Regions from separate parts of the Kitasatospora brasiliensis genome, predicted to be linked through region 3. Evidence: riboswitches for the same ligand, from Rfam matches in the RefSeq annotation. Region 3 holds a riboswitch; each other region holds the start of a gene.
What was found. Region 3 has a riboswitch for cobalamin ahead of metE (5-methyltetrahydropteroyltriglutamate--homocysteine S-methyltransferase). Riboswitches for the same ligand answer to the same signal wherever they lie in the genome.
Positions count from the first base shown of each region.

Region 1 (4,345 bases), on a different contig from region 3:
AGCCCGAGTCGCGCCGCACGGCCGCCGCCGTGGAGAACCCCGACGGCATACCCCTCGCCCCGTACACCATCCCCGAGGTCCCCGCCATCGGCTGGGACCCGAGCACCAGCCCCCGCCGCCGCTGGATCGCCCGCGGCCTGCTGGGCGCCGTACTGACCGTCCAGGCCGCCCTGTCGCTGCGCCTGCTGGCCGCCGCCCACCCCGACGAGGCCGCCACCATGGTCGCCGGCCGCCAGCAGCTCGACCACCTGCTGCACGGCACCCCCGTCACCACCGACCTGGTCGAACGGATCCAGGGCTCGCCCTGGCTCTACCCGCCGCTGGCCGGCGCCGCCGCGAACGCCGACGGCATCTGGGGCACCCGGCTGCTCAGCCTCGGCTTCGCGCTGATCACCACGGTCCTGCTGTACTCCCTGACCCGCCGGCTGTTCAACGAGCGCGTCGCCATCTGCGCGATCGGCGTCTACGCCGTCCTCCAGTCCACCGTCGTGGTCGGCTTCTACGCCGCGCCCGAGTCCCTCGCCCTCCTGCTGGTCGCCCTCGCGGCCTGGACCACGGTGTTCACCGCCCGCCGCCACCCGGCGCTGGCCCTGCTCGCCGCCCCACCCGCGGCACTGGCCTGCGCCGTCGCCTACTCCGCGGCCTTCGCCGTCCCGGCCCTGGTCGCCCTCGCCTTCGCCGGTGCCCGGCCGTACCAGCGGACCGGCCCGGCCGCCCTGCGCGCCCTGCTGGCGGGCGCCGGCACCCTCGTCCTGCTGCTCCCGTACGGCACCCTCGGCAAGCTCGCCGGCTGGTCGCCCTCGCGCGGCAACGCCCCCGGCCCGGCCGGCTCGATCCTGCTCAACACGCTCCAGTGGGCCGGCCTGTTCACCGTCCTCGCGGTGGCCGGCACCATCGCCTACGCGCGCCGCGAGCAGATGAACGAGCACGACGCGCCGGAGCAGGACCCGTTGCCCACCAGCCGGGGCCAGCGCGCCCTGCTCGGCACCGTGCTCACCGTCACAGCCCTGCTGATCCCCGCCGCCCACCTGTGGACCGGCACCTCCGGCGCGCTGTTCCGCCACCTCGGCTACGGCGCGCTGCTGGCCGCCCCGCTCGCCGGCGTCGGCCTGACCCGGCTGGTCGGCGCCCACTTCCGCCACCCGCAGCTGGGCATCCTGGTCTGGGTCGCGCTGCTCGCCCTCGGCCTGGAGCAGTCCGCGCTGCGCTACCAGAACGGCCCCGACTCCGGCCGCCTGCTGGCCGTCCTGCGGGTCCACACGGACCCCCAGGGCCACTACCTCACCGAGGTCGACGGACTCGCCGAGTACTACCTCGGCGGCGTCTCCAAGCCCGAGCAGTGGGTCTCCGCGCGCACCGGCACGGAGTACCGCGACGCCGCCGGCGCGCAGCACCACGGGGACGCCGGCAGCGTGGCCGCGATCCGCGACGGATGGTTCTCCATGGTCGTCCTCGACAGCACCGCGCCGAAGGCCACCGACCGGGCCCTGAGCGACGCCCTGACGGCCTCCGGGCAGTACCGGCTGATCGCCCAATTCACGTCGCCGACCGGCGATTCGAGTACGTACAAGGTCTATCTGAAGCACTGACCGGCCACCCGGCCCACCCACACCCGCGACACGACAGGCACAACATATGGTGCCGCCGCAAGCTGGCGGCACTACATGTATGCTCGCTACTGCTGTCGACGCAGGGGAACCCGGTGCGAATCCGGGACTGCCCCGCAGCGGTGTGCGAGCGGCTCCAGCAGCCGTGCCGCGAGTCCGAGTACCTGCCGACAGCCTGCGCCACGGCCCTCCCGCAGAGGCCGCGCCAGCATCAGCAGTACACCTCCGGGCCTCGCGGGCGGGCCGGGGAGTCACCGTCGCGCGACGCCGTTTTGGCGTTCGCGCTGTGCTCCCCTGCCCCGAACGGCCCGGCGGCCCCCGATCACCGCCGCCGATCGCCGCCAGGAGAGAGCGCCTTGACCACCGCCGCCTCAGTCACCCTGCCCACCCAGGGCACCGGTACCGCCTTCACCGACCCGACGGTCTCCGACCCCGGCGGCGCCCTGCTGCGGCTGCTCACCGACCGCAGCACCGACCTCACCGAGGTCGACCCCGGCCATGTCGCCGCCGCCGCGCTGCGCGGCCGCCACGCCGGCTCGGACTTCGCCGAGCTGCGCGGGCTGGCCGTGGACGCCGCCGCGTCGATGATCGCCGAGGACCCGCAGTACTCGAAGCTGGCCGCCCGCCTGCTCGCGCTGGAGATCGTCGACGAGGCGAACAGCCAGGGCTCGGTCTCCTTCTCCGCCTCGATCGCCGTCGGCCACGCCGAGGGCCTGATCGGCGACACCACCGCGGACTTCGTCGCCAAGCACGCCGCCGCCCTGGACGCGCTGATCGACACCGCCGGCGACGACCGGTTCGAGTACTTCGGCCTGCGCACCGTGCAGTCCCGCTACCTGCTGCGCCACCCGATCACCCGCAAGGTGATCGAGACCCCGCAGCACTTCCTGCTCCGCGTCGCCTGTGGCCTGGCGGTCGGCGACAACGAGCAGTCCGTGCGCGAGGTCTCCGAGCTGTACGGCCTGATGAGCCGCCTGGAGTACCTGACCTCCTCGCCGACGCTCTTCAACTCCGGCACCCGCCACCCGCAGATGTCCAGCTGCTACCTGCTGGACTCGCCGCTGGACAACCTGGACTCGATCTACAACCGCTACGCGCAGATCGCCCGCCTGTCCAAGCACGCCGGCGGCATCGGCCTGTCCTACTCGCGCATCCGCTCGCGCGGCAGCCTGATCCGCGGCACCAACGGCAAGTCCAACGGCATCGTGCCGTTCCTGCGCACCCTCGACTCCTCGGTCGCCGCCGTCAACCAGGGCGGCCGCCGCAAGGGCGCGGCCTGCGTCTACCTGGAGACCTGGCACGCCGACATCGAGGAGTTCCTGGAGCTCCGCGACAACACCGGCGAAGAGGCCCGCCGCACCCACAACCTCAACCTGGCCCACTGGATCCCGGACGAGTTCATGCGCCGGGTCAACGCCAACGAGGACTGGTCGCTGTTCTCCCCGGCCGACGTCCCCGAGCTGGTCGACCTGTGGGGCGCCGAGTTCGACGAGGCCTACCGCAAGGCCGAGCTGGCCGGCAAGGCCGTGCGCACCATCCCCGCGCAGACCCTGTACGCCCGCATGATGCGCACCCTGGCGCAGACCGGCAACGGCTGGATGACCTTCAAGGACGCCTCCAACCGCGCCGCCAACCAGACCGCGCTGCCGGGCCGCACCGTGCACTCCTCCAACCTGTGCACGGAGATCCTGGAGGTCACGGACGACTCCGAGACCGCCGTCTGCAACCTGGGCTCGGTCAACCTCGGCGCCCACGTGGCCCCCGGTGCCTCCGCCGACGACCTGCTGGGCGCGATGGACTGGGAGCGGCTGGACGCCACCGTGCGCACCGCCGTCACCTTCCTCGACCGCGTGGTGGACATCAACTTCTACCCGACCAGCGAGGCCGGGACGTCCAACTCCCGCTGGCGCCCCGTGGGCCTCGGCGTGATGGGCCTCCAGGACGTCTTCTTCAAGCTGCGGATCGACTTCGACTCCGCCCAGGCGAAGGCCCTGTCCACCCTGATCGCCGAGCGCATCATGCTCACCGCCTACGAGCGCTCCGCCGACCTCGCCGAGCAGCTCGGCCGCCACGAGGCGTACGGCGAGACCCGCGCCGCCCGCGGCGAACTGCACATCGACCACTTCGACGTGGCCCCCCAGTGGGGCGAGAAGTGGGACGCGCTGCGCGCCCGCATCGCCGTCACCGGCCTGCGCAACTCGCTGCTGCTGGCCATCGCGCCGACCGCGACGATCGCCTCCATCGCCGGCGTGTACGAGTGCATCGAGCCGCAGGTGTCCAACCTGTTCAAGCGCGAGACCCTCTCCGGCGAGTTCCTCCAGGTCAACCCGTACCTGGTGCGCGAGCTCAAGGAGCTCGGCGTCTGGGACCAGCAGACCCGCGACGCCCTGCGCGACGCCAACGGCTCCGTCCAGGACCTCAACTGGCTGCCCGCCGAGGTCCGTTCGCTGTACCGCACCGCCTGGGAGCTGCCGCAGCGCGCGCTGATCGACCTGGCCGCCGCGCGCATGCCGTACCTGGACCAGAGCCAGTCCCTGAACCTGTTCATGGCGGCGCCGACCATCGGCAAGCTCAGCTCGATGTACGCCTACGCGTGGAAGGTCGGTCTCAAGACCACCTACTACCTGCGTTCGCGCCCGGCCACCCGCATCGCCCAGGCCGCGCCCGGTGCCGCCCGTGCCGCCGCGCCCGCGCCCGTGCCCGTGAACACCCCCTCCCTCACCCCGGAGCAGGAAGCC
Region 1 covers NZ_JAUOOW010000005.1:370,833-375,177, forward strand. Annotated here, with positions in the region: gene QWJ13_RS21200 (ArnT family glycosyltransferase) at 1-1,589, shown strand, start outside; cobalamin riboswitch at 1,639-1,793, shown strand; gene QWJ13_RS21205 (ribonucleoside-diphosphate reductase subunit alpha) at 1,988-4,345, shown strand, end outside.
Region 1: another riboswitch for cobalamin. It lies ahead of QWJ13_RS21205 (ribonucleoside-diphosphate reductase subunit alpha); the one in region 3 lies ahead of metE (5-methyltetrahydropteroyltriglutamate--homocysteine S-methyltransferase).

Region 2 (4,345 bases), on a different contig from region 3:
CCCCCCACTCGACCGCCCAGCGGCCCGGGCGCAGGCTCGCCGGGCCGCGGGTGAAGGTGACCCGGCCGGGAGCCAGGTCCCGGACCAGGACCGGCCCGGACTCCCGGGCGGCGGTCGCCGGACGGACCAGCCGCTCGGAGGCCCGACGACCGACCACCAGCACGGCTGCCCCGACCGCGGCGGCCGCCACGACGGCGGCGGTTCCCCAACGCATCTCGCTCCCCTGCTCTGTTGTTCACGTGCTCCGCTGTTCACGTGGCCTGTTGCTCACGTGCCCCGCTCTTCACGTGCTCCGCTGCTCACGTGCCCGCTGCTCACGGACCGGACGGTGTTCGTGCACCAGTTCACCGGCATACCGCCCGCCCGGCCACCGGACTGGGCCGTTCGGGTCACCGGGGGCGGCCCGACGACATGGGAAGAGGCACCGGGGAGGTGCCGGAAAGGTGCTGAGGAGGCGTCGGAAACGAACGGTGCGTCGGTGACGATCCCACCGGCCGTCAGCCCCGCCCGCGTGTGACCAACCCCTCCGTGACCTCGGTTGACTCCCGCTTCGAGCCCGTGATGGGATCCTGAGGCCAAACGGAGGCATGGAGAGGAAGCCGGTGGAATTCCGGCGCGGTCCCGCCACTGTCACCGGGAAGCACGCTCGGAACAACGCCACGGCGGCCGTCGAAGGCCGCTGGAAGGCTCCGGGAGTGCGTTCGACCCGGAAGCCAGGAGACTCTCGCCCCCGTCACGTCGATCCAGGGCGCGGACCCTGAGTGAGGACACGCACGCGATGCAGGCTGCCCCGCCCTGCCGGACGCCGAGCTGCCTTCCGCCGTGCGGCCGATGACCCCGCTGACGCCGTCTCCACGCCCGCTGGTGCCTGCTCCCCGCCCACTGGCGCCTGCTCCGCGCCCGCTGACCCGCGCCGTCGCCTTCGCACTCGGCGCCGTCGCGGGTTACGCCGCCGACGCCCGCTTCGCCGACCCCCGCCGGGGCCACCCGGTGGCCGTCTTCGGCAGCGCCGCGACCCGGCTGGAGCGACGGCTGTGGCGCGACGACCGGGCCACCGGCGCCGGGTACACGGCGCTGTGCGTGGGCGCGGTCGCGGCGGGCGCGCTCGCCATGGACCGTACGGTCGGCCGACGCCCGCTGGGCCGGGCGGCGCTGGCGGCGGCCGCGACCTGGACGGTGCTCGGCGGCACCTCGCTGACCAGGGAGGCGCGCACCATCGGCCGTTCGCTGGCCGCCGACGACCTCGCGGCCGCCCGGGAGCGGCTGCCGCACTTGTGCGGACGGGACCCGAGCGCGCTGGACGGGCAGCAGATCGCCCGGGCGGTGGTCGAGTCGGTCGCCGAGAACACCGCCGACGCCGTGGTGAACGCGCTGACCTGGGGCGCCCTGGCCGGCACCCCCGGCCTGCTGGCCTTCCGCGCCGTCAACACCCTGGACGCGATGGTGGGCCACCGTTCGCCGCGCTACGCCCGCTTCGGCTGGGCCTCGGCCCGGCTGGACGACCTGGCGGGCTGGCCCGGCGCCCGGCTGACGGCGCTGCTGACGGTGGCCGCCGCGCCCGAGCCCCGGACCGCCTGGCGGGTCTGGCGCCGGGACGGCTCCGCGCACCCGAGCCCGAACGCGGGCCAGGCGGAGGCGGCGTTCGCCGGCGCGGTGGGCGTCCGGCTGGGCGGGACGCTCCGGTACGGAGAGCGGGTGGAGGACCGGCCGGTCCTGGGCGCGGAGCTGCGGCCGGTGACGGTGGACGACATCGAGCGGGCCTGCGCGCTCTCCCGGCGGGTGGGCGCGCTGGCGCTGGGCACCGCGGTCGCCGGGCACGTGCTGCTGCGCACGCTCCTGAAGAAGAGGGGACGGGTATGACGAACGCGCTGCTGGTCGCTGGGACGACCTCGGACGCGGGCAAGAGCGTGGTGACGGCCGGGATCTGCCGTTGGCTCGCCCGCCAGGGCGCCCGGGTCGCGCCGTTCAAGGCGCAGAACATGTCGCTCAACTCCTTCGTCACCGCCGACGGCGCGGAGATCGGCCGCGCCCAGGCGATGCAGGCGCAGGCCGCCCGGGTGGAGCCGGAGGCCGCGATGAACCCGGTGCTGCTCAAGCCCGGCGCGGACGGTCGCAGCCAGGTGGTGCTGCTGGGCCGGCCGGTCGCCGAGGTGGGCGCGCTGGACTACCGCGAGCGCAAGCCCGTCCTGCTGGAGCGCTCCCTGGAGTGCCTGGCCGATCTGCGCCGCCGCTACGACGTGGTGGTCTGCGAGGGCGCGGGCTCGCCCGCCGAGATCAACCTGCGTGACCGCGACATCGCCAACATGGGCCTGGCCACGGCCGCCGACCTGCCGGTGGTGGTGGTCGGGGACATCGACCGCGGCGGGGTCTTCGCGGCGATGTACGGGACGCTGGCGCTGCTGTCCGCGGAGGACCAGCGGCACGTGGCGGGCTGGTTCGTCAACAAGTTCCGCGGCGACGCGCGGCTGCTCGCGCCCGGCCTGGAGATGCTGCGCGAGCTGACCGGCCGTCCGGTGCTGGGCACCCTGCCGATGCTGCCCGGACTCTGGCTGGACGCCGAGGACTCGCTGGACCTGTCCACCGTGGTGGAACGGACGGACGGACGCGGGCCGCTCGGCGCGGACGTGCTGCGGGTGACGGTGGTGCGCTTCCCCCGGCTGTCCAACTTCACCGACCTGGACGCGCTCGCCCAGGAGCCCGGCGTGCTGGTGCGCTGGGCGACCAGGCCGGAGGAGCTGGCCGACGCCGACCTGGTGGTGCTGCCCGGCACCCGAGCCACCGTCGCGGACCTCGCCTGGCTGCGCGAGCGGGGCCTGGAGTCGGCCCTGCGGGCGCGGGCGGAGGACGGACTGCCGATCCTCGGCGTCTGCGGCGGCTACCAGATGCTGGCGCACTCGATCGTGGACGAGGTCGAGTCGAAGGCGGGCGCGGTCGAGGGGCTCGCGCTGCTGCCGACGCGGGTGCGCTTCGGCGTGGAGAAGGTGCTGGCCCGGCCGGTCGGCGAGGCGTTCGGGCAGCGGGTCGAGGGTTATGAGATCCACCACGGGGTGGTGGCGGTCGAGGGCGGGGAGACCTTCCTGGACGGCTGCCGGATGGGCTCGGTGTGGGGCACCACCTGGCACGGCGCGCTGGAGAACGACGGGTTCCGCCGCGCGTTCCTGCGCGAGGTCGCCAAGTCGGCCGGCCGGGCGTTCGTCCCGGCGCCGGACACCTCCTTCGCCGCCGCCCGCGAGGCCCGGCTGGACCGGCTGGGCGATCTGATCGAGGAGCACGCCGACACCGACGCGCTGTGGAAGCTGATCGAGGGCGGGGTGCCGGCGGCCGGATCACTGCCGTTCCTCCCGCCCGGGGCCCCTGGGAGTGACGCATGAACCGGGTACGACAGGAATGGGGTACGGCATGAGTGACGTCCGCTATCCGTTCACCGCGATCGTCGGCATGGCCGACCTGCGGCTCGGACTGCTGCTGAACGCGGTCTCCCCGGCCGTGGGCGGCGTGCTGGTGCGCGGCGAGAAGGGCACCGCGAAGTCGACCATGGTGCGCGCGCTGGCCGGGCTGCTGCCGGCCATCGCCGCCGTGGACGGCTGCCGGTTCGCCTGCGACCCGGCCACGCCCGACCCGCAGTGCCCGGACGGCCCGCACGACTCCGCCGGGGCGCACGAACGGCCGTCCCAGCTCGTCGAGTTGCCGGTCGGCGTGGCCGAGGACCGGATCGTCGGCTCGCTCGACCTGGAGCGGGCGCTGGCCGAGGGCGTCAAGGCCTACGAGCCCGGACTGCTCGCCAAGGCGCACCGCGGAGTGCTCTACATCGACGAGGTGAACCTGCTCCAGGACCACGTGGTGGACCTGCTGCTGGACGCCGCCGCGATGGGCCGCTCCTACGTCGAGCGCGAGGGCGTGTCGGTGCGGCACGCGGCCCGGTTCCTGCTGGTCGGCACGATGAACCCGGAGGAGGGCGAGCTGCGGCCGCAGCTGCTCGACCGGTTCGGCCTGACCGTCGAGATCGCCGCCACCCGGGACCCGGTCGAGCGCGCCGAGGTGGTCCGGCGCCGGCTCGCGTACGACGCGGACCCGGCCTCGTTCGCGGCCCGGTTCGCCCAGGAGGAGCGGGATCTCGCCGAACGCATCACCGCCGCACGGGAGTTGCTGCCCAAGGTCGAGCTGACCGAGGTGGCACTGCGTCAGATCACCGCTGTGTGCGCCGCGTTCGAGGTGGACGGGCTGCGCGCGGACATCGTGATGGCCCGCACCGCCGTCGCGCTGGCCGCCTGGGACGGGCGCACCGAGGTGCTGGAGGAGGACGTCCGCAAGGCCGCCCAGCTGGCACTGCCGCACCGCCGCCGCC
Region 2 covers NZ_JAUOOW010000006.1:300,192-304,536, forward strand. Annotated here, with positions in the region: gene QWJ13_RS24145 (alpha/beta hydrolase family protein) at 1-214, opposite strand, end outside; cobalamin riboswitch at 593-724, shown strand; gene QWJ13_RS24150 (cobalamin biosynthesis protein) at 865-1,860, shown strand; gene QWJ13_RS24155 (cobyric acid synthase) at 1,857-3,371, shown strand; gene QWJ13_RS24160 (putative cobaltochelatase) at 3,400-4,345, shown strand, end outside.
Region 2: another riboswitch for cobalamin. It lies ahead of QWJ13_RS24150 (cobalamin biosynthesis protein); the one in region 3 lies ahead of metE (5-methyltetrahydropteroyltriglutamate--homocysteine S-methyltransferase).

Region 3 (4,345 bases):
CCGCCGTCAGCTTCTTCGGCGCCGAGGACCCGGCCGAGGACGACGGCCGCCCGGCCCCCAACCTCACCAAGTCGCTCACCCTGCTGGCGAAGCTGCCCACCGTCGTGGCCGCCGACCAGCGCCGCCGCCGGGGCCTGGACCCGATCCCGCCGAGCCCTGACCTCGGCTACGCCGAGAACTTCTTCCGGATGTGCTTCGGCTCCGTCCCGGCGCCCGAGGTGGTCCGCTGCCTGGAGATCTCCCTGGTGCTCTACGCGGAGCACAGCTTCAACGCCTCCACCTTCACCGCCCGGGTGGTCACCTCCACCCTCTCCGACCTCTACAGCGCCGTCACCGCGGCGATCGGCGCCCTCAAGGGCCCGCTGCACGGCGGCGCCAACGAGGCGGTGATGCACATGCTGACGGAGATCGGGGAGCCCGCCCGCGCCGCCGACTGGCTGGACGAGGCCCTCGCCGCCAAGCGGAAGATCATGGGCTTCGGCCACCGCGTCTACAAGCACGGGGACTCCCGGGTGCCGATCATGCAGGCCGCCCTCGACGACCTGGTCGCCCGCACCACGGACCCGGAGGCCGCCCGGCTGGCCGCCCTGCACACCGCGCTGCGCGAGGCCGTGCTGGAGCGCAAGGGCATCCACCCCAACCTCGACTACCCGGCCGGCCTGGCCTACCACCTGATGGGTTTCGACACCCCCGTCTTCACCCCGATCTTCGTGCTGAGCCGGATCACCGGCTGGACCGCCCACATCACCGAGCAGCTCACCCACAACGCCCTGATCCGCCCGCTCGCCTCCTACCACGGCCCGGGCCGGCGGGCGGTGCCGGCCTCCGTGTGACGAACCACCCCGGGGCGGGTGCGGCACCACTGCCGCACCCGCCCCGATGCACGTCAACCGGCCCCGTCAGTCGGCCAGTTCGGCGCGCAGCAGCCGGGCTGCGCCGACCAGTCCCTCCAGCGAGGCCCGGGTCTCCGGCCAGCCGCGGGTCTTCAGCCCGCAGTCCGGGTTGACCCACAGGCGCTCCGCCGGGATCGCGGCCAGGCCCGCGCGCAGCAGCGAGACCACCTCCTCGGTGCTCGGGACGCGCGGGGAGTGGATGTCCCAGACGCCGGGGCCGACCTCCCGCGGGTAGCCCGCCTCGGCCAGTTCACCGGCCACCTCCATGTGCGAGCGGGTGGCCTCCAGGGAGATGACGTCCGCGTCCAGCTCGTCGATCGCCGTCATGATGGCGCCGAACTCGGCGTAGCACATGTGGGTGTGGATCTGGGTGTCCGCCCGGACGCCCGAAGTGGCCAGCCGGAACGCCTCGGTGGCCCACGCCAGGTACGCCGGGCGGGCGGCGGCGCGCAGCGGGAGGGTCTCGCGCAGCGCCGGCTCGTCGACCTGGACGACGGCAGCGCCCGCCGCTTCCAGGTCGGTGACCTCGTCGCGCAGGGCGAGGGCGACCTGCCGGGCGGTGTCGGCCAGCGGCTGGTCGTCGCGGACGAAGGACCAGGCGAGCATGGTGACCGGGCCGGTCAGCATGCCCTTGACCGGGCGCACGGTCAGGCCCTGGGCGTAGCCGAACCACTCGGTGGTCATCGGGTGCGGGCGGGAGATGTCGCCGGCCAGCACCGGCGGGCGCACGTACCGGGTGCCGTAGGACTGCACCCAGCCGTGCCGGGTGGCCAGGTAGCCGGTGAGCTGCTCGGCGAAGTACTGGACCATGTCGTTGCGCTCGGGCTCGCCGTGCACCAGGACGTCCAGCCCGGCCTTCTCCTGGTAGCCGATGACCTCGCGGACCTCGGCCTCCATCCGCTCCCGGTAGGCCGCCGCGTCGATCCTCCCGGCGGTCAGGTCGGCGCGGGCGGTGCGCAGTTCGGTGGTCTGCGGGAAGGAGCCGATGGTGGTGGTGGGCAGCAGCGGCAGGCCGAGCCGGGCCCGCTGGGCCTCCGTCCGCTGCGGGTAGGCCTGGGCGCGGCGGGTGTCCTCGGCGGTGACGGCGGCGGCGCGGGCACGCACCGCCGGGTCCCGGGTGATCGGCGAGGCCGCACGCGAGGCGAGGTCGGCGCGATTGGCGGCCAGTTCGGCGGTGACCGCGCCGATACCCTCGCGCAGGCCCCGGGCGAGCAGCACGGCCTCCCGCGCCTTCTGCTTGGCGAAGGCCAGCCAGCGCGCGATCTGCGGGTCGATGTCGCGTTCGGCGGCGGCGTCGATCGGCACGTGCAGCAGCGAGCAGGACGGCGCCACGTCGACCGTGTCCGCGAGGCCCAGCAGGGTGGCCAGGGTGGCGAGGGACTTCTCCAGGTCGTTGATCCAGATGTTGCGTCCGTCGATCACCCCCGCCACCAGGCGCTTGCCGGGCAGCCCGCCCACCGCGGCGAGGTCCGCCAGGTTCGCGGCGGCCGGGCCGGTGAAGTCCAGTGCCAGACCGTCGACCGGGGTCTTCGCCAGCACCGCCAGCGCCTCCCCGAGCCGGTCGAAGTAGCTCGCCACCAGCAGCTTGGGCCGCTCGGTGAGGGCGCCCAGCTCGCGGTAGGCGCGGGCGGCGGCGTTCAACTCGGCGGGGGTGCGGTCCTGCACCAGCGCGGGCTCGTCCAGCTGCACCCACTCGGCGCCGGCGTCCTTCAGCTCCGCGAGCAGTTCGGCGTAGACCGGCAGCAGCCGGTCCAGCAGGGTGATCGGCTGGAAGTCGGCGGCCACCCCGGGCGCCGGCTTGGCCAGCAGCAGGTAGGTCACCGGCCCGACCAACACCGGCCGGGCCCGGTGGCCGAGCGACAGCGCCTCCCGCAGCTCGCCCACCGCCTTGGACGGATCGGCGGCGAACACCGTGTCCGGCCCCAACTCCGGCACCAGGTAGTGGTAGTTGGTGTCGAACCACTTGGTCATCTCCAGCGGCGGCACCTGCTGGGTGCCGCGCGCCATCGCGAAGTACCCGTCCAGCTCGTCGGCGGCCACCGCCGCCCGGTGGCGCGGCGGGATCGCCCCGACCGCCACGCTCGTGTCGAGCACGTGGTCGTAGAGCGAGAAGTCACCGGTCGGGACTTCCTCGATCCCGGCCCCGGCGAGCTGCTGCCAGTTCGCCCGGCGCAGGTCGGCCGCGGTGGCCAGCAGATCCTCCGCCGTGACGGCGCCCTTCCAGTACCCCTCGATCGCCTTCTTCAACTCACGGTTGCGGCCCTGGCGGGGGTAACCGTGCACGGTGGCCGCGGCTGCGGACTTCGTGGTCAAGGGACTCTCCTTCGCGAGCCTGATTCCTCACATGACCGGTGACGGCCCGAGGACGCGAAGGGTTGACGGACCGGGCGGTCGCCCGCGCCCGTGCGCGGCCCCGCCTGGTGTGGTCGCCGACCCGCCCACGAGGTCACCGGATGGCCGCACGCGAACGGTCGCGTACGGGCAGTGGCAGGTCTTCGGACTCGCGGGCACGGCCGCCCTGGTTCCAGGGCGGACACCTACTGGCCGTCGCTTCCCAGACCCGTCCCGGGTCCAGTGCGTATGACGGCGGTCGTTCCCGCTCACCGCTGCGGGGCAGTCCCGGATTCCCACCGGGTTCCCTCTTGCGACGCGCCTGCCTGGCGGGCAGGGCGAACCAGCTGCCCCGCCAGCTTAGAGGCAAAACGACGGCGTGGAAGCGGAAATCTCGGAAGGCGTCTGCATGGTGAGACGGCTGGGCCGTGAGGGGCTGCCCGGCCCATCCGCCGCGGGACTGCCCCGGCCCGTCCGCCGAAGGGCTGTTCGGCCCGGCCGCGCGGGGTTATTCCGCCCGGCCGCGCGCCGCCGCGGCCCGACGGGCCCGGCGCTCCTGTGCCGCCCGGCCGCGCCGCTGGTCCTCGGCGCTCTCCAGGACCAGCTCAGGGACCTGGTGCGGCCGGCCCTCCGCGTCGACCGCCACGAAGACGAGTTGTGCCGTCGCCACCGTGGTGACGGGCCCGGTGAGGTTCCACCGCTCCGAGGTCACCATCACGGCCACGTCCATCGAGGTCCGTCCGACGTGCTCCACCCGGGCCGCGACGGTGAGCAGGTCCCCCGCCCGGACGGGCGCGAGGAAGGACATCTCCTCGACCGAGACGGTGACGGCGGGAACGCCGGCGTGCCGCCCGGCGGCGGCGGCCGCCGCGTCGTCGATCAGCTTCATCATCACGCCGCCGTGCACCGACCCGTAGAGGTTGGTGTCGTGGTCGCTCATGATGTGGGCCAGGGTCACCGCCGACTCGGCCGGAGTGCGGGAGACGATGGAGGGAGTGGTCACAGCGACGGCCCGCCCGTCATCGCCTCGTGGAGATCGTGGTCGGCGTTCCGCTGCACGGAACCCTCCTTCGTGAGCTTGCCCACCCCGGGCACGCGAAGGAGCGGGCGGCCGTCCGGAC
Region 3 covers NZ_JAUOOW010000001.1:78,554-82,898, forward strand. Annotated here, with positions in the region: gene QWJ13_RS00310 (bifunctional 2-methylcitrate synthase/citrate synthase) at 1-833, shown strand, start outside; gene metE (5-methyltetrahydropteroyltriglutamate--homocysteine S-methyltransferase) at 900-3,206, opposite strand; cobalamin riboswitch at 3,363-3,588, opposite strand; gene QWJ13_RS00320 (acyl-CoA thioesterase) at 3,733-4,227, opposite strand.

Region 4 (4,345 bases), on a different contig from region 3:
ACTGTGCCCTCCCGTCGGCCCGCCCCTGGCGCCACAGCAGCCAGGCGAAGAAGGGCGCTCCGAGCCCGGCCGTGATGACGCCGACGGGGATCTCCCGCTCGGGGAGGACCGAGCGCGCCACGATGTCGCTGCCGACCAGGAGGGACGCGCCCATCAGGGCCGACACGGGCAGCAGCAGGGCGTGGCGCGGGCCGCAGACGAGACGGACCACGTGCGGTACGACCAGGCCGAGGAACCCGATGACGCCGGTGTGGGCGACCAGGCACGCGGTCACCAGCGCGGCGGTGGCGACGAGGACCCAGCGGGTGCGCTCGACGTGGACGCCGAGGGAGCGGGCGGAGGTCTCGCCGAAGGCGAAGGCGTCCAGGTCGCGGGCCGAGGAGGCCAGGACCGTGACACCGGCCAGCGCGACCGCCGTCAGGAAGACGGCGGTGGGCCAGCGCACGCCGGCGACCGAGCCCAGCGTCCACTCCATGACACCGCGCGCCGCGTTGCGGTCCCCGAGGACCATCACGACGAACGAGGTGTAGGCCCCGCACATCTGTCCCACCGCGATGCCGGCGAGCACGGTCCGGGTGGTCGGCAGCGACCGGGTGCGCGCCCCGGCCAGGGCCAGGACGACGGCGGCGGCGAGCAGCGCGCCGGCGAAGGCCGCCGTCGCCACCGCTCCGGTGCCCTCGGCGCCGGTCACCCCGACGCCGAGGACGATCACGGTGACCGCGCCGGCGGCGGCTCCGTCGGAGATCCCGAGCAGGAACGGGTCGGCCAGGTCGTTGCCGGTCAGCGTCTGCAGCACCGCGCCGCAGACCGCGAGGCCGGCGCCGGTGGCGGCCGCTCCCAGGACCCTGGGCAGCCGCAGCTGCCAGACGATCCGGTCGTCCAGCAGGGTCACGTGCGGGTCGCCCAGCCCGAGACGGCGCAGGACGACGTCGATCACCGTCCGGAGCGGCTCGGGCTGCGAGCCCACGGCCAGGCCGAGGAGCACGGTGGTCAGCAGCAGGGCCACGCCGACGGCCAGGACCGCCGTCGCGCGGCCCCGGCCGGAGCGCCGCGCGACGGGGTGGGGCGCGGTGGTCATGAACCCGGGCGCAGCCGGCTCAGTCCGGCGGACACCTTGGCGGCGCCGTCGGCGAGCAGCACGCCGGGGGTGGACTCCGAGAACGGCAGCACCACGAAGGCCTTGCGCCGCACGGCCGCGAGCCGGCTCAGGACGGGGTCGTTCTCCAGGTAGTCGATCCTGGACTGGGCCGAGTCCCAGTCGGCGTCCGCGAGCACGATGGCGTCCGGGTCCGCCGCGACGACCTTCTCCCAGCTCACGGTCTGCCAGCCGCCGGGCAGGTCCCCGAAGACGTTGGTGGCGCCCACGGCGTCGAGCACCAGCTGGGGTCCGCCGTGGCCGGCGCCGACGAACGGCGTCTTGGTGTCCGAGTCGTACCACAGGACCTTCAGGCCCTTGCCCGCGGCCGTCGCGGTCAGCTGGGCCAGCTGCTGCTCCTGCTGCTGCCGGATCGCGGCGGCCCGGTCCGTGACACCGAAGACCTTGGCGACGTCGTTCAGCTCGCCCCACGCCGCCTGCCAGGTCGTCGGCGGCACCAGGGACTTGTCCGAGCAGCCGAACGGGGACACGTAGGACGGGATGCCCTGGCCCCGCAGTTCCTCCCGGGTGCCCGCGACCTTGTCGGTGTACGCGCTGGAGTAGGAGGCGTACAGGAAGTCGGGACGGGCCGCGAGGAGGTTCTCCTTCGTCGGGTACTTCTTGGAGAGCACCGGGACGGAGTCGTAGGCCGCCTTCCACTTCTCCGGGACGGCATCGTCGAGGTAGGCGGTACCGGCCATGCGGGACTGCAGGCCGAGGGCCAGGGCCACCTCGGTGGCACCCTGGTTGAGCGTCACCAGCCGCTCGGGCGGTGCGCCGACGGACACGGTGGTCCCGCAGTTGTCCACGCTGACCGGCCCGGCGCTTCCGGTCGCCCCGCCGGACGCGACGGGCGCGGGGGCGCCGGTGCAGGCTCCGAGCACGCCGATGAACAGGAAGGCCCCGAGCACCCGGCCGGCGCGCATCGCACCGGTGGGACGAGCGGAACATATGGAACGAAACGGACGCGGCTGACCGCTGGGCACGTGTTCTCCAAAACCCTCGTGGAACATGTCGCGCCGTGGCCGGTCTCCTGGCTTCCGCATCGACGCGCCGCGACCGACCTTCCCAAGCGGCTCTTGTGACCCGCCCAGTGGCCCTGACCGCTGGGCAAGCCGGTCAGCGAGGGCCGCGACACTCCGCGGCAACAGTGGCGAGGGCCGCACCGGACTTCGACCGGTTTCCCGTGCACCACGGCGTTGGCACGGTATCAGGCGTGGTCAAAGCGGTGCCGCCCGGCTCCTGGGACGGCCGCCCGGGCCGCTCGCGGCGCCGCCCGTCGCCTGGAGACCGGCGGCGTTCCTCGGACAAGTGGAGTACCCGCACGACGCGCCCGCTCCCCCGTACGGTGCCGATCGCCCGCGCGGTGTTTCGGCCCCCGGCCGCACGCGATAGTGATCGTGCGGCAGACGACGGCGGTCACCCCCAGGAGGACAGATGGCAGAACGCGTCCCGGCGCCGAACGCTCCCGTACCCGAGGAGGTCGGGCGGATGTACGACCGGATGACCCTGCTCGGCGCCGACCTCCTGGGGAACGGGCACGGCTACAACGCCCACCTCGGCTACTGGGACGGCCCGCACAGCGAGCTGACGTACGACCAGGCCACCGACCGGCTCACCGACGTCATGGCGCAGCGCCTGCGGCTCGGCTCCGGGGCCCGCCTGCTGGACGTCGGCTGCGGGGTGGGCGCCCCGGCCGTACGGATCGCCCGCCGCACCGGCGCCGAGGTGACGGGCATCGCGGTCAGCCGGGAGCAGATCGCCCGCGCCGACGAGCTGGCGCACACCGCCGGCCTCCGGGGCCAGGTGTCCTTCCGGCAGGCCGACGCCATGGACCTGCCGTACGCCGACGCCTCCTTCGACGCCGTCCTCGCGATCGAGTCGATGCCCCACATGCCCGACCGGGGGCGGGTCCTGCGGGAGATGCGCCGGGTGCTGCGCCCCGGCGGCAGGGTCGTGCTGACCGACTTCTTCCGACGCCGCTCGCCGTCCCCCGCCACCCACCCGCTGCGGCAGACCATGGGCTCGACGACCGTGCCGCTCGACGACTACCCGGCGATCCTGCGGGCGGCGGGCCTGGAGTTCGTCGAGATGCTGGACATCACCGAGGAGACCGTGCCCCGGTCCTTCGCCGCCCTGGCGGAGCAGGCGAAGGACCTGCACCTGGCGCCGGAGGACACCGAGGCCCAGTGCTACTTCAACCCCCAGGCCGTCATCGACACGGACCTGCTCGGCTACCTCCTCGTCGCCGCCCGGCGACCGCGGGACTGAGCCACCCCCGTGGAGGGCGCCATGACCGTCGCGGCGCAGCTGCCGTTCGACCAGCACGACCCGCTGCGCCTCGCGCCCCGGCTGCGCGAGCTCCAGGCCCGGGGCCCGGTGCACCGGGTGCGCACCGCGCTGGGGGACGAGGCGTGGCTGGTCACCGGCCACGCGCGGGTCCGCCGGCTGCTGGACGACCCGAGGCTCGGCCGCTCCCACCCGACGCCCGAGACCGCGGCCCGCACCGGCGAGACCCTGTTCGACGCGGTGCTCGGCGACTTCGACACCGAGGCCGCCGACCACGCGCGCATCCGTACGCTGCTGCAACCGCACTTCTCGCCCCGGCGGATGCGGGAGCTGCGCCCGCGCGTCGAGGCCCTGACGGCGGGCCTGCTGGACGAGCTGACCGGGCACGGCCCGCCGGCCGACCTGCACGCCGGGCTCGCCGTGCCGCTGCCGGTCCTGGTGATCTGCGAGCTGCTGGGCGTCCCGTACGAGGACCGCGACCTCTTCCGCGCGGCCACCGAGGCCGCCGCCGACACCGGCGACCGGGCCCGTTCGCAGCGCGGGGTGGGCGAGCTGTTCGCCTACGGGCGCGAGCTGGTCGCCCGCAAGCGCGCCCAGCCGGGCGACGACGTGATCTCCCGGCTGGCCGCGGCCGAGGGCGTCGGCGACGAGGAGGCCGCCGGGCTGTCGATGGCCCTGCTGTTCGCCGGGCACGAGACCACCGTGGTGCACATCGGGCTGGGGGCGCTGCTGCTGCTGGCGAACCCCGAGCAGTGGCGGGCCTTGGTGGCCGATCCCGGGCTGGTGCCGAAGGCCGTCGAGGAGATCCTGCGCGCCTCGGCCAAGGGCACCGCCGGCGGCATCCCCCGCTACGCGCGCGAGGACCTGGACATCGACGGCACCGCCGTACGGGCCGGGGACCTGGTGCTGCTGGGCCACGGC
Region 4 covers NZ_JAUOOW010000008.1:209,717-214,061, reverse strand. Annotated here, with positions in the region: gene QWJ13_RS29600 (FecCD family ABC transporter permease) at 1-1,078, opposite strand, end outside; gene QWJ13_RS29605 (ABC transporter ATP-binding protein) at 1-2, opposite strand, end outside; gene QWJ13_RS29595 (ABC transporter substrate-binding protein) at 1,075-2,061, opposite strand; cobalamin riboswitch at 2,142-2,346, opposite strand; gene QWJ13_RS29590 (SAM-dependent methyltransferase) at 2,573-3,406, shown strand; gene QWJ13_RS29585 (cytochrome P450) at 3,428-4,345, shown strand, end outside.
Region 4: another riboswitch for cobalamin. It lies ahead of QWJ13_RS29595 (ABC transporter substrate-binding protein); the one in region 3 lies ahead of metE (5-methyltetrahydropteroyltriglutamate--homocysteine S-methyltransferase).